Regions from separate parts of the Bacillus paramycoides genome, predicted to be linked through region 3. Evidence: predicted binding sites of a transcription regulator. Region 3 holds the regulator's gene; each other region holds the start of a gene.

Evidence for each region. Region 3 encodes Rex, which represses fermentation and respiration genes when NADH is low (regulators of the CRP and FNR family bind a similar motif). Its sites were predicted from a motif close to TTGTGAAATATTTCACAA; they were not measured.
Region 1: the regulator Rex is predicted to act here: its motif matches at 2,084-2,101, upstream of AAG068_RS09155 (TIGR04053 family radical SAM/SPASM domain-containing protein).
Region 2: the regulator Rex is predicted to act here: its motif matches at 2,707-2,724, upstream of AAG068_RS24420 (L-lactate dehydrogenase).

What each region holds. Positions count from the first base shown of each region.
Region 1 covers NZ_CP152427.1:1,762,011-1,766,740, forward strand. The annotation lists gene AAG068_RS09150 (class I SAM-dependent methyltransferase) at 1-1,885, shown strand, start outside; gene AAG068_RS09155 (TIGR04053 family radical SAM/SPASM domain-containing protein) at 2,160-3,293, shown strand; gene AAG068_RS09160 (hypothetical protein) at 3,302-3,433, opposite strand; gene AAG068_RS09165 (GNAT family N-acetyltransferase) at 3,442-3,972, opposite strand; gene AAG068_RS09170 (response regulator transcription factor) at 4,115-4,730, shown strand, end outside.
Region 2 covers NZ_CP152427.1:4,696,756-4,701,485, reverse strand. The annotation lists rRNA gene rrf (5S ribosomal RNA) at 1-111, shown strand, start outside; tRNA gene AAG068_RS24535 (tRNA-Val) at 116-191, shown strand; tRNA gene AAG068_RS24530 (tRNA-Thr) at 196-271, shown strand; tRNA gene AAG068_RS24525 (tRNA-His) at 281-356, shown strand; tRNA gene AAG068_RS24520 (tRNA-Leu) at 379-459, shown strand; tRNA gene AAG068_RS24515 (tRNA-Gly) at 489-563, shown strand; tRNA gene AAG068_RS24510 (tRNA-Leu) at 580-668, shown strand; tRNA gene AAG068_RS24505 (tRNA-Arg) at 672-745, shown strand; tRNA gene AAG068_RS24500 (tRNA-Pro) at 756-829, shown strand; tRNA gene AAG068_RS24495 (tRNA-Ala) at 845-917, shown strand; tRNA gene AAG068_RS24490 (tRNA-Met) at 938-1,014, shown strand; tRNA gene AAG068_RS24485 (tRNA-Ile) at 1,019-1,095, shown strand; tRNA gene AAG068_RS24480 (tRNA-Ser) at 1,113-1,205, shown strand; tRNA gene AAG068_RS24475 (tRNA-Met) at 1,233-1,309, shown strand; tRNA gene AAG068_RS24470 (tRNA-Asp) at 1,313-1,388, shown strand; tRNA gene AAG068_RS24465 (tRNA-Phe) at 1,401-1,476, shown strand; tRNA gene AAG068_RS24460 (tRNA-Thr) at 1,491-1,566, shown strand; tRNA gene AAG068_RS24455 (tRNA-Lys) at 1,577-1,652, shown strand; tRNA gene AAG068_RS24450 (tRNA-Gly) at 1,666-1,736, shown strand; tRNA gene AAG068_RS24445 (tRNA-Ile) at 1,747-1,823, shown strand; tRNA gene AAG068_RS24440 (tRNA-Asn) at 1,831-1,905, shown strand; tRNA gene AAG068_RS24435 (tRNA-Ser) at 1,913-2,003, shown strand; tRNA gene AAG068_RS24430 (tRNA-Glu) at 2,010-2,081, shown strand; partial or broken gene AAG068_RS24425 (anti sigma factor C-terminal domain-containing protein) at 2,219-2,359, shown strand; gene AAG068_RS24420 (L-lactate dehydrogenase) at 2,841-3,785, shown strand; partial or broken gene AAG068_RS24415 (dockerin type I domain-containing protein) at 3,959-4,161, opposite strand; partial or broken gene AAG068_RS24410 (TasA family protein) at 4,187-4,309, opposite strand.
Region 3 covers NZ_CP152427.1:259,107-263,836, reverse strand. The annotation lists gene groL (chaperonin GroEL) at 1-484, opposite strand, end outside; gene groES (co-chaperone GroES) at 523-807, opposite strand; gene AAG068_RS01520 (CPBP family intramembrane glutamic endopeptidase) at 1,209-1,958, shown strand; gene AAG068_RS01515 (YdiK family protein) at 1,955-2,146, shown strand; gene AAG068_RS01510 (redox-sensing transcriptional repressor Rex) at 2,176-2,805, opposite strand; gene AAG068_RS01505 (ABC-F family ATP-binding cassette domain-containing protein) at 2,993-4,730, shown strand, end outside.

The DNA.
Region 1 (4,730 bases), 1.5 Mb from region 3:
GTTGTACTATGTACACCGTACGCTACAAGTGTTAGATGGACTGCCTTTAGATGAAGAAGCGTATCGTATTATTGAAAAGGTACTAACGTATAGTGAACTTGCAAAGGTAGGATCTTTAAAACAGCGGGAGCAATGGAAGAAAAAAGGGATTAATCTATTCGTACATAACGAGGGTTCTGCTGATATCTTTAGTGATATTCAGTTTATTGAACGTGTAGAGACAAACTTAAACTCTACTGAGTATTTGTTTATTCGAGATTTAATTAGAACACATGGATTAATCGGGCAGTATATACGCGGGGAGGCTCGTTTGGACTCTCATGTTGATTTAATTAATACATATAAAGAAGAATACGGAGACGTTAGGTTAAAGGAGATTCTATACTATCTTAACCAATGCATTATTGAAGGTGTATCAAAAGCTTTGTGGAGTGAAGTGAAGAACGATTTGAAGATTACAATTGATGGCCTGTTTGATGGTTATATGGAGCCATTTACTTCTCGTATACATAGACTCACGCCAAAACATAAGGAGTCAGTATTTGAAAAAGATATAATTATGGGGAGCGAGAAGAGAGACGTTCAAACATTTTTATCTGATAAGGATTTGTGGTATGTAGAACCGTCTATGCATGCTCTTAGCTTTGAGGATATTTGGGCAGTTTTTGTTATGTTAAAGAACGAGATAGGCACTAGAAAAGTTCAGCATATACATTTCGAGAAATTGATGCAGCAGCTGCATTATGATTTCAAAGGCGAAAAAAAGGACAACGTGTATCGTAAGCGGGTTATTGAGAAGTATCTACGGGAGTACCGTGAGAACGAGAAACCGAATACAACGCATGTTTCTTTTAAGGTGAAAGTCGATGAAGATATGAAGACCGCGTATGTGTCGTTTCAGTTTTCTGCTGTAGGTGAGGCGTTAATTACCTTCTGTGTAGAGGCAGAAAAGATAGATATGATGCATGCTCGGGCAAATGTATTGCTCTTTGATTTCTTCGGGTTACGTAAGGATGCATATGATAGATTCCATAACGAAGAAGTGTATCTGGAGCATATGAATAGCTCAGCTGATGATAAACGAATTATTCTTGATTATATAAAGGGAGATATGATTGTAGATGTCGGAGCCGGTGGCGGTGTCATGTTAGACATGATCGAAGAAGAGACCGAGGACAAACGAATCTACGGTATCGATATTTCTGAAAACGTAATTGATACGTTGAAAAAGAAGAAGCAGAACGAGGGGCGTTCTTGGGACGTCATTAAAGGGGATGCAATCAACTTAAACAGCTCGTTTGAAAAAGAATCGGTTGATACGATTGTATATTCTTCTATCCTTCATGAGCTGTTCTCTTATATCGAGTATGAAGGTAAGAAATTCAATCATGAAGTAATTAAAAAGGGGCTGCAGAGTGCCTATGAGGTGTTAAAACCAGGAGGTCGTATTATCATTCGTGATGGTATCATGACCGAAGATAAAACGTTAATGCGTGTGATTCATTTTAAAGATGCAGGTGCAATGAAGTTCTTAGAGCAGTATATCCGTGAATTTAAGGGGCGCATAATCCAGTATGAGGTACTTGCAGACAATACAGTCAAAATGTCTGTTAACGATGCAATGGAGTTCTTATATACGTATACATGGGGCGAGGATTCCTTCGTTCATGAGGTGCAAGAGCAGTTTGGAATATTTACGCCAAACGAATATAAGGATTTCGTAAAGGGTATCTTTGGAGATAACATAAACATCGTTCAAGCTATGAACTATTTACAGGATGGATATACACAACATCTTAGCGAGAAAATCGAGTTTAAAGATGAGTCTGGGAATGCTGTTGCGCTACCGGATAGTACATTCTTTATGGTTTTAGAAAAGAAGTAAAGATGTTGAAAAACTTTAAAAAAACGTAATTTAAATTTGATGAGTTGAAGAAAGCCGCGATGTTAATAAAAAGTTGTGTAGTTTTGCCCCTTTAGATAATTTAGTCTAAAGGGGTATTTATATTAAAAAAGAGATTCTGTAATTGTTGAAGAGGAAGGTAGAAACATTAGATCAACAGCAGGTTAGGAAGAGAGTTATTTGTGATGCATCTCACACCATAAATACATATATAACTTTACAATTAGAATATCAATTGATGGGAGGGTTAATATTGATGAATCTTGATTTTAATAAAAATCCATTTATCGTAATATGGGAGTTGACAAGGGCATGTCAATTAAAATGTCTGCATTGTCGTGCAGAAGCACAGTATCATCGTCATCCTCTAGAGCTAACATTCGAAGAAGGAAAAAAACTAATTGATGATATATATGAAATGGAAAACCCAATGCTTGTATTTACTGGTGGAGATCCATTAATGCGTTCAGATGTATATGATATTGCGGAATATGCAGTGAAAAAAGGTGTTCGAGTATCTATGACGCCAAGTGCCACCCCGAACGTTACGAAAGAAACGATTCAAAAAGCAAAAGAAGTAGGACTTGCTAGATGGGCATTTAGTTTAGATGGACCAACAGCTGCAATACACGATCATTTTAGAGGGACAGAAGGGTCATTTCAATTAACGATGAATGCGATTCGTTATTTGCATGAATTAAAAATTCCTATTCAAATTAATACTGTTGTTTCTAATTATAATGTGGATGTACTTGAAGAGATGGCAGTATTAATAGAAGAATTAGAATGTGTACTCTGGAGTATATTTTTCTTAGTTCCAACAGGGCGAGGTAAGGAAAAAGATATGATTTCACCAGCTCAACATGAAAGGGTATTCCGTTGGCTATATCAACTTAGTAAGAAGGTTTCTTTTGATATTAAAACAACAGCTGGTCAGCACTATAGACGTGTTGTGATCCAAGAAAAAATGAAAGAACATAAAAAGGAAAAACAGGTCATTCAATATCAGGATGTATTGATAAATGGGATGACGGGGCGAGTTAATGAGCTTGGGCGTGCTCCAAAAGGGGTGAATGATGGAAACGGTTTTGTATTTATTTCTCATATTGGAGATGTATATCCAAGTGGGTTATTGCCGATTAAAACCGGGAATATTAGAACAAAATCGCTAGCTGAAATCTATCGAAACTCCCCTGTTTTTCAAAACCTTCGTAATCCTGACAATTATAAAGGAAAATGTGGTGTTTGTGAGTTTCGATATGTTTGTGGGGGATCTCGTTCTAGAGCATATGCAATAACGGGAGATTACATGGAAAGCGAACCTTTCTGTGTATACATTCCAAAAGCATTGCGAAAACAGAAAAAGAACGTAAAAAAGGGATATGAGTAAGAATATGCTCATGCCCCTTTTTTTAAATTATATAATTTATTGTACTTCGCATCAGTCGCATGATGATCTAAGAAATGAACAACGCTCGGTTTCCCATCTTTCGTTAAAGATCCACTATTCTGAAACGAGTTTTTACGCATAATTTCTATTAAACCGATTTTAATAAAGAATAAAAATTCGTGTCATAGGGGATATCATCTTGATACATATAATTTTTTAGAACGCCTTCTTTTTCAAATCCTAATTTTAATAGCACCTTATTTGAAGCTTCATTTTCAAGAAATACAATTGCCCCAATACGCTTTAAGTGAATGGTATGGAAACCGTATGATATAACCTCAGAAACAGCTTCAGTCGCATATCCTTTTCCCCAGTATTCAGGGAAAAAGGCATAACTTAAATTGGCCCGTTTATGCTCAGAAGACCAATCATGAAACCCAATTGTTCCAATGAGTTCTTTCTTGTTTTTTAATTCAATTCCCCACTTTATACCGCTTCTTGCATTGTAACTCAGTTTAAAGTTATGAATGATTTGTTTCACTTGATCAACATCTTGTAATGGTTTTTGGCCATAATAGCGCAGTACGTCAGTATTAGAGAAGCATTGTAGTATACTCGGTGCATCTTCTTCGGTAAGTTCTCTTAAAATGAGTCGGTCGGTTTTCAATATAGGAAACATGCTTTCACTCCATTTCTTTTGAAACTAGAATGTGTTGTTATTATATAATCTAGTCTGAAAATAAAGATTATTCAAGAGGGAAGTATGGTTTTGATTTGTGATAAAATTGATTGTGGAATATATTTCAAAAAGAGGTTTGTATATGGAGAAAAACTCAATTTTAATTGTAGATGATGATCAAGATATTGTTCGATTTGTTAACGCGAATTTAATGCAAGAAGGTTTTAAAGTTTTAAGTGCTCATAACGGAGAAGAGGCTTTAGAAATTATAAATAATAACAGTATTCAACTTGCTATTTTGGATATTATGATGCCACACATGGATGGGATAGAATTGTGCAGAAGGATTAGAGAGAAACATAGTTTACCAATTATGTTTTTAAGTGCAAAATCATCGGATGTAGATAAAGTAATTGGATTTAGTACTGGCGCAGATGATTATATTGTGAAGCCGTTTAGTACAATTGAATTTATAGCGAGAGTGAAAGCTCAATTAAGAAGGTATACATATTTCAATCAAAATGCTGTCCAAGTAATAGAAAAGAAAATAAACATTAGAGGTTTAGAAATAGATGAAGTGTCTAGAACAGTAATGTTATACGGAGAAACAATCAATCTTACGAAAACTGAATATGATATTTTGTACTTAATGGCAGCTGCAAAGAATCGTGTTTTTACTATTGAAGAAATATATGAAAGCGTTTGGAAAGAAAGAGCCTATGAAAGTAATAATACAGTAATGGTTCATATCGCAAGAT
Region 2 (4,730 bases), 850 kb from region 3:
TAATGATGGCAGAGAGGTCACACCCGTTCCCATACCGAACACGGAAGTTAAGCTCTCTAGCGCCGATGGTAGTTGGGACCTTGTCCCTGTGAGAGTAGGACGTTGCCAGGCAAATGGAGGATTAGCTCAGCTGGGAGAGCACCTGCCTTACAAGCAGGGGGTCGGCGGTTCGATCCCGTCATCCTCCACCATTTAGCCGACTTAGCTCAATTGGTAGAGCAACTGACTTGTAATCAGTAGGTTGGGGGTTCAAGTCCTCTAGTCGGCACCAGAAATCATGGCGGTTGTGGCGAAGTGGTTAACGCACCGGATTGTGGCTCCGGCATTCGTGGGTTCGATTCCCATCAGTCGCCCCATTTTTCTTAAATAAATTAATATGCGGGTGTGGCGGAATTGGCAGACGCACCAGACTTAGGATCTGGCGCCTTTGGCGTGGGGGTTCGACTCCCTTCACCCGCACTTTTAATTAAATAACTCATACATGTCTTGCGGAAGTAGTTCAGTGGTAGAATACAACCTTGCCAAGGTTGGGGTCGCGGGTTCGAATCCCGTCTTCCGCTCCAATTTTCAATATGACATGCCGGGGTGGCGGAACAGGCAGACGCACAGGACTTAAAATCCTGCGGTGGGTGACCACCGTGCGGGTTCGACCCCCGCCCTCGGCACCATATGCGCCCGTAGCTCAATTGGATAGAGCGTTTGACTACGGATCAAGAGGTTAGGGGTTCGACTCCTCTCGGGCGCGCTTTTATTAACGGGAAGTGGCTCAGCTTGGTAGAGCACCTGGTTTGGGACCAGGGGGTCGCAGGTTCAAATCCTGTCTTCCCGATATTCCCAAAAACATGGGGCCTTAGCTCAGCTGGGAGAGCGCCTGCCTTGCACGCAGGAGGTCAGCGGTTCGATCCCGCTAGGCTCCACTTATTTCAATATCACTTATGGCGGTGTAGCTCAGCTGGCTAGAGCGTACGGTTCATACCCGTGAGGTCGGGGGTTCGATCCCCTCCGCCGCTACCATAAAGGACCTTTAGCTCAGCTGGTTAGAGCAGACGGCTCATAACCGTCCGGTCGTAGGTTCGAGTCCTACAAGGTCCACCATTGAAGGTTTATATCTCGGAGGTATACCCAAGTTCGGCTGAAGGGATCGGTCTTGAAAACCGACAGGCGGCGAGAGTCGCGCGGGGGTTCGAATCCCTCTACCTCCTCCATTTTTTCTAAAGTAAATATTTTATCATCGCGGGGTGGAGCAGCACGGTAGCTCGTCGGGCTCATAACCCGAAGGTCGCAGGTTCAAATCCTGTCCCCGCAACCAAATGGTCCCGTGGTGTAGTGGTTAACATGCCTGCCTGTCACGCAGGAGATCGCCGGTTCGACCCCGGTCGGGACCGCCATTTTTACATAAAGGCTCGGTAGCTCAGTCGGTAGAGCAGAGGACTGAAAATCCTCGTGTCGGCGGTTCGATTCCGTCCCGAGCCACCATTTTGAAGTCGCAAGCCGACTTAGCTCAATTGGTAGAGCAACTGACTTGTAATCAGTAGGTTGGGGGTTCAAGTCCTCTAGTCGGCACCACTTTCAAAATGAGCCATTAGCTCAGTTGGTAGAGCATCTGACTTTTAATCAGAGGGTCGAAGGTTCGAGTCCTTCATGGCTCACCATTTACAATTTAATGCGGGTGTAGTTTAGTGGTAAAACAAGAGCCTTCCAAGCTCTGGTCGAGAGTTCGATTCTCTTCACCCGCTTTTCAATTATGGGCCTATAGCTCAGCTGGTTAGAGCGCACGCCTGATAAGCGTGAGGTCGATGGTTCGAGTCCATTTAGGCCCACCATAATTGTTCCGCAGTAGCTCAGTGGTAGAGCTATCGGCTGTTAACCGATCGGTCGTAGGTTCGAGTCCTACCTGCGGAGCCATATTTATAGAGAAGTACCCAAGTGGCTCAAGGGGCTCCCCTGCTAAGGGAGTAGATCGCGAACGCGGTGCGAGGGTTCGAATCCCTTCTTCTCTGCCAGTAATTGGCCCGTTGGTCAAGTGGTTAAGACACCGCCCTTTCACGGCGGTAACACGGGTTCGAATCCCGTACGGGTCATACTAAAAGAGATAGCATAATCTGCTATCTCTTTTTTGTTGTGTAAAAGTGGACTTTGAATAGTCTGCTTTTTTTTATAGATTTCTTGTATACTTTTTTCTATTTAGATCGTCTAACTAATAGAAAGGAGAGAGTAAGGAAAGAAAGCAAAACCAAGTGAGCAAGATGTAAAAGTTATTGAAATAGTGGTAACGGGAAGTGCCGAGGATTTACAAAAATTAAACAGTCAACATTATGTAAAAGCTGCTGTATTAGGTGCTACTGCGGAAAATAAATAAAGAAGCTGCCTCTAATAGGTGATCTATTGGAGGCAGCTTTTTTATCCGACATTAACGGGCAGTAAAATTCCCACTGATTATAGGTTCACTTTATGTTGTCATTATTGTCGGGTTTTGTCGGTAAGTCGATATTCCTTGTCGAATCGACGATATAATTTGAGTTACGGTCGATATATTCCCAAAATTGTTGATATATTTAAATAATCGTCGATATAATTTCACTTACCGACAAAAACATAAGAAAAACCCTTTCACAATCTGAAGAAAACGCCTCCATTGAGATTGATTTCATACTTGATTTAATAACTTTACACTCTATGTGAAAAAGTTCACAAATAGGTCATAATTTGTGAAGAAATTCACAATAATACGTGCTACAATATGAATGTAAAGAAGTTAAACAACATTAAATTAGTATTTTAATTAATTACTTAAACAATCATAAAAAAATATATGTGAACAATAGAGAGGGGAAATTACCATGAAAAAAGGTATCAATCGTGTAGTATTAGTAGGAACAGGAGCTGTAGGTTGTAGTTACGCTTACTCAATGATTAACCAAGGTGTAGCTGAAGAATTCGTATTAGTAGATGTTAATGAAGCAAAAGCAGAAGGGGAAGCAATGGACTTAAGCCATGCGGTACCATTCTCTCCATCACCAACAAAAGTTTGGAGCGGTAGCTATGCAGATTGTAAAGATGCAGATTTAGTTGTTATCACTGCTGGATTACCACAAAAGCCAGGTGAAACTCGTTTAGACTTAGTTGAGAAAAATACAAAGATCTTTAAACAAATCGTTCGCGGCATTATGGATAGCGGATTCGATGGAATCTTCTTAATCGCAACTAACCCAGTTGATATTTTAACTTACGTAACTTGGAAAGAATCTGGTCTACCAAAAGAGCGCGTAATTGGTTCTGGTACTACTTTAGACTCTGCTCGTTTCCGTTACATGTTAGGTGACTACTTAGATGTAGATCCACGTAATGTTCATGCTTATATTGTTGGTGAGCACGGTGATACTGAACTTCCAGTATGGAGCCACGCTACTATCGGTGTACAAAAACTAGAAACAATTTTAGCTAACAACGAACAGTACAAACAAGAAGACTTAGATAAAATCTTCGAAAATGTACGTGATGCAGCTTACCATATCATCGAACGTAAAGGTGCAACGTACTACGGAATCGGTATGTCACTACTTCGTGTAACTAAAGCAATCTTAAACAACGAGAACAGCGTATTAACTGTATCTGCATACCTTGAAGGTCAATACGGTGAGAAAGATGCTTACGTAGGTGTTCCAGCTGTTATTAACCGCGAAGGTGTACGTGAAATCGTAGAACTTGAGCTAAATGAAGAAGAAAAAGTGAAATTCGCTCATTCTGTAAAAGTATTAAAAGAAACAATGGCACCAGTACTATAATAATTGCTAAATAATCCAGAAGTGGGGACCTACTTCTTACTTCTGGATTTATATATAATTTAATATAAATTCCTTTTCCGGTTTCCCTTGTATATCCCCAATATACCCCTTTTGCTGGATCAGGGTCGTTTATAGAAAAGAGCACTCTACGTAAAGTAGAGTGCTCTTTATTATTATTTTTTAGGCGTTAATCCTAATTTCGTTAAAATATCTGCCAGTGTACCGCCTTTAGATTTTTCAACAGGTGTTTGTGATTTAGATGCATCCGGACCTTTTTTCAAGAAGTTCTTTTCAACGAAGCGAATATCTTTATCACCATTTACATCACCTGCAAGTTTTCGTCAGGTCTTGCATAATAATATTGACCAAGTAGCTTTCAGTATCTAATTTTGTTGTTAGACAGCTTGAAATGAGTTACTCGATGTTTCGGAATCACTGAAATAAGCGAATAAACCACCGAATGTAAGTGATAAGCTGAGCGTTGCCGTGCCAACTCCCATTTCTAATTTTTGTTTTACTGGCATAAGAACCCACCTTAATTTAATTTTTTATCGAATTTTCGTTTTGGATATAGATAGAGTAAACACAGTATTTTAGTATAAGTTATATTTACGAAAATTTAATATTCTTTATTGAGAACAAAAATGTCTACTTATGAATTTCGTATTTCAATAAAATTATGACAAAAAATATTGAGAAACATTTTTTATGACAGATTATTTTTCTATGATTTCAAGTGGAAAATAACGTGAAAAAGAGGATAAAGCTAATAAAATAGAGGTTGAGAAATAAATAGTAAGGTGAAGGACTAATAAAAAACGAAGCGCTTTCAATGAATATTCGTCAAAATTCGATATTTTATATGGAAATGTGAAAAAAAACCAACATTTTTAAGAAAAAAACGTATATTTTTTATAAATTAACAAGGATATTTCAGTTTTTCGC
Region 3 (4,730 bases):
CAGCGATTAATTGACCTACTTCTTCGTCAGCCGCAGAAATAGCAGCTACTTGTGCGATTGAAGATTTACCTTCGATTGGTTTAGAAATCGTTTTTAATTCTTCGATTGCAGCAGTAACAGCTTTTTCGATACCTTTACGAAGACCCATTGGGTTCGCACCAGCTGTTACGTTTTTAAGACCTTCACGAATCATAGCTTGTGCTAATACAGTTGCAGTTGTTGTTCCGTCACCAGCTACATCGTTTGTTTTGCTAGCAACTTCTGCTACTAATTTTGCACCCATGTTTTCGAATGCATCTTCTAATTCAATTTCTTTTGCGATTGTTACACCGTCATTTGTAATAAGTGGTGAACCGAATTTTTTCTCAAGAACAACGTTACGACCTTTTGGTCCAAGCGTTACTTTTACTGCGTTTGCAAGAGTGTCGACACCGCGAAGCATCGAACGACGTGCTTCTTCACTAAATTTAATATCTTTTGCCATAATAATTGACCCCCTTGGATTTTTTAAGATTTATATAATTAACCGATAACTGCTAAAATGTCACTTTCACGTAAAATCAAGTAGTCTGTACCTTCGTATTTCACTTCAGTACCTGCATATTTTGAGAAGATGATAAGATCACCTGCTGCTACCTCTAAAGCAACACGCTCACCATTTTCAAGCACTCGACCAGTACCTACTGCAATAACTTTACCCTCTTGTGGTTTTTCTTTTGCTGTGTCTGGTAATACAATACCACTTGCTGTTTTTTCTTCCGCTTGAACAAGCTCAATTACAACGCGATCACCTAATGGCTTTAGCATGAACAATAACCTCCTCATTTTGTTATGTAAATTTTATTTATTAGCACTCAGGTCACCCGAGTGCTAACACACTTATAATAATAAATAATCTCAATTTCTTTTGCAAGTAAAAAAATCATAATTTTTTCGCAAATTAAGTTATACACTTTTCTATATAGATTCTCTCTTCTTCTACCTTTACTATATGAATCGTTGTTTCCACTACTCGTATGTTACAATATGAAAGGACACCCTAAGTTGTTTTCGCTACACACACAACTTTCTCCTGTCTTCTATTATAATTTCAAGTAAGGATTTACGAAAAAAACATAATTTACGTAAGGTTTATATCGTAGGTAGCATATGTACATGTTATCCTACCTTATCTCATACACTAGAGGTAGAAAGGATGGTTAAACCATTTGAAAAAACAATATTGGTGGGTTATCGTTACATACATTTTAATGCAGTTATCATCCATAGCTGGATTACCGCTTCTCCTGAAAACTGGACTTTATGATAACAGAGGATTTACTAGGGAGGAGAAATTCCAACTCATAACTGGCCACTGGGCAATCATTAGCTTCTTTATTGCATTATGTATCGTGCTTTGGTTACTTAGAACAGATATTCGTGATAGACATTTAGATAAAACGCGGTCTACTGTTCCAGCTACAATTGGATGGATTTTTATCGGATTCTTCTTAGCATTTTTCTCACAAAGTATTGCTGGTATGATTGAAATGTATGTATTAGGTATTAAACCTGGATCTGAAAACACAGCGAGGCTTATGGATATCGCAAGAACTACTCCTTGGTTCCTAATTGTTATATCTATAATCGGACCTATTTTAGAAGAAATCGTGTTTAGAAAAATTTTATTTGGTACACTTTATAAGAAGTTTAACTTCTTTATTGCTGCTATCATTAGTTCTCTCGTATTCGCAGCAATTCATTTTGATTTCACTCACTTATTGGTATACACTGCAATGGGGCTCGTATTTGCCTTTTTATATGTAAAGACGAAGCGTATTATCGTTCCAATTGCGGCCCATGTTGCAATGAATACATTAGTTGCAGTTGCTCAAGTTTTAGTGAGTAATGAACACATTCAAGAAATGATTAAAGAAGCTGAAAAAATGCAAGGCTTTATCGGAGGATTTTTAGTATGAGAAACTCGCCATTGTTCATGGCTGCATTGTACTTCCTTCTAGGATGTATCTTTACACGCTTCGCCATTACGAACGTAACAGATACAATCTGGAATATGTGGACAATACTATTTGCAGTTATGGCAACAATTGATTTTAATTTGGCACTTCGCCTTATCTTAGTTAAATTCACAAAGAAAAAACAATAATAAAACGCAGAGGTCGCTTCCTCTGCGTTTTATTGTGGATAATTCTTTAAAAAGTAAACAAGTGTTTGTAACTCTACTGCTAAATCAATATGATGAATTCTTATATTGTCTGATACATTTAAACGTGCTGGTGTGAAGTTTAAAATACCATGCACACTCGTTTCAGCTAATCTATCTGCTACAGATTGTGCTACTGTAGCCGGTACTGTTAATATTGCCACTTGTATATCATTTGATAATCTTTCTTCTAATTCATCTAAGTGATATACAGGAATGCCCCCGATTTCTGTTCCTACTTTCTCTTCACTAACGTCAAACGCCATTTCAATTTTTGTATTATTGTTTTTCGTGAAATTATAATGTAAGAAAGCGGTCCCTAAATTACCTACTCCAATAAGCGCTACACGTGTTATATCATCTTGGTCGAGTGTTTCACGGAAAAATGATAATAAATAATTTACGTTATATCCATATCCTTTTTTCCCTAACGCCCCAAAGTATGAGAAATCTCTTCGAATAGTTGCGGAATCAACCTTTACCGCTTCACTTAATTCGGCTGATGAAACACGTTGCTTACCAGATAGAGATAAGTTTTGGATAAATCGATAGTATAGAGGCAATCTCTTAGCAGTGGCTTGTGGAATTTTCTGCTGCTCCATATAACCTCTCCTCTCTTCCTATCTTTATTCATATGCTTTAATCAAATACAGAAGTTTAGCACTTATTAAATTCCTTGTATAATAGAAAGAAGAAGTATTCTCTCTGTATTTTAAACTATACACTATTTTTAGTATGATTGAGAAATATAAACATGGCAAAGTTAAGAAATTATTTGAGGTGAAAACATTGATTTTATTACAAGTAAACGCGCTTTCGAAATTATACGGTGCAGAAACGATTCTTGCAAACATAAAATTGGAAGTTCAAACGAAAGATCGTATCGCATTAGTCGGACGAAATGGAGCTGGAAAATCTACGTTATTAAAAATAATAGCTGGTGAGCTATCCCATGATGGTGGCGAAATTATAAAACCGAAAGATGTCTCAATCGGATACTTAGCTCAAAATACCGGTTTAGAAACGTCTTTAACAATTTGGGATGAAATGTTAACCGTCTTTACACACTTGCAGCAAATGGAGACAAAACTTCGAAGGCTAGAGCAAGAGATGGGACAAGAAGTAAACTTTTCAAATGAGGCTACATATGAAAGATTATTAGCTGATTATGACCAATTACAATTAGATTATAAAGATCAAGGTGGCTATCAGTACGAAGCAGATATCCGCTCGATTTTAAGTGGTCTTGGCTTCCCAGTTGAAACGCACCAGACGACGATTTCTACATTAAGCGGTGGACAAAAGACACGATTAGCTCTCGGTAAGTTATTATTAACGAAACCAGACTTACTTATTTTGGACGAGCCTACAAACCATTTAGACATCGAAACATTAACATGGCTTGAACAATATTTACAAGGCTATCCTGGCGCAATACTAATCGTTTCCCATGACCGTTATTTCTTAGACAAACTCGTTACACAAGTATATGAAATTTCGAATAAAGAAAGCAGACGATTTGTTGGTAACTACAGTAAATATTTAGATTTGAAATCAGCACTATACGAGCAAGAAATGAAGCGTTATGAAAAACAACAAGATGAAATCGCTAAGCTTGAGGACTTCGTTCAAAAAAATATAGCTCGTGCATCTACGACAAAACGCGCTCAAAGCCGTCGTAAACAATTAGACCGTATGGAACTATTAACAAGACCATTAGGTGATTCTAAGTCAGCTTCCTTCCACTTCGATATCGAAAAACAAAGTGGAAATGATGTTTTACAAGTAAAGGATGCAACTATCGGCTATGATGAGGATCCGATTATTGAACATGTAACAATGCGCTTAACTCGCGGGGATAGTGTTGCTTTAGTTGGCCCAAACGGAATTGGAAAATCCACATTATTAAAATCCATTGTGAATAAGTTACCACTACTACATGGTGATGTTTCTTTCGGATCCAATGTATCTGTTGGGTATTATGATCAAGAACAAGCTAACTTAACATCTTCTAAACGAGTTTTAAATGAATTATGGGATGAATATCCATTACAGCCTGAAAAAGAAATTCGCACAATACTAGGCAACTTCTTATTCACAGGAGACGATGTACTAAAACCAGTGTCTTCTCTTAGTGGTGGACAAAAGGCTCGGTTAGCTCTTGCAAAACTTATGATGCAAAAATCAAATTTATTAATTCTCGATGAGCCTACGAACCATCTTGATTTAAATAGTAAAGAAATCTTGGAGAATGCTTTAATTGATTATCCAGGTACCCTTCTGTTTGTCTCACATGACCGTTACTTTATTAATCGTGTAACGACAACTGTTGTTGAGCTATCAACAGAAGGTGCACAAGAATATTTAGGGGATTACGATTACTACGTCGAAAAGAAAAATGAGATGATTGAACGTGCGGAATTAGAGCAAGAAGATGAAGCACCCGTTCAAAAGACAGTTGCACAAGAAAAATTAAATTATCTCGAAGAAAAAGAGCGCAAAAAGTTGGAGCGTCAACGTACTCGAA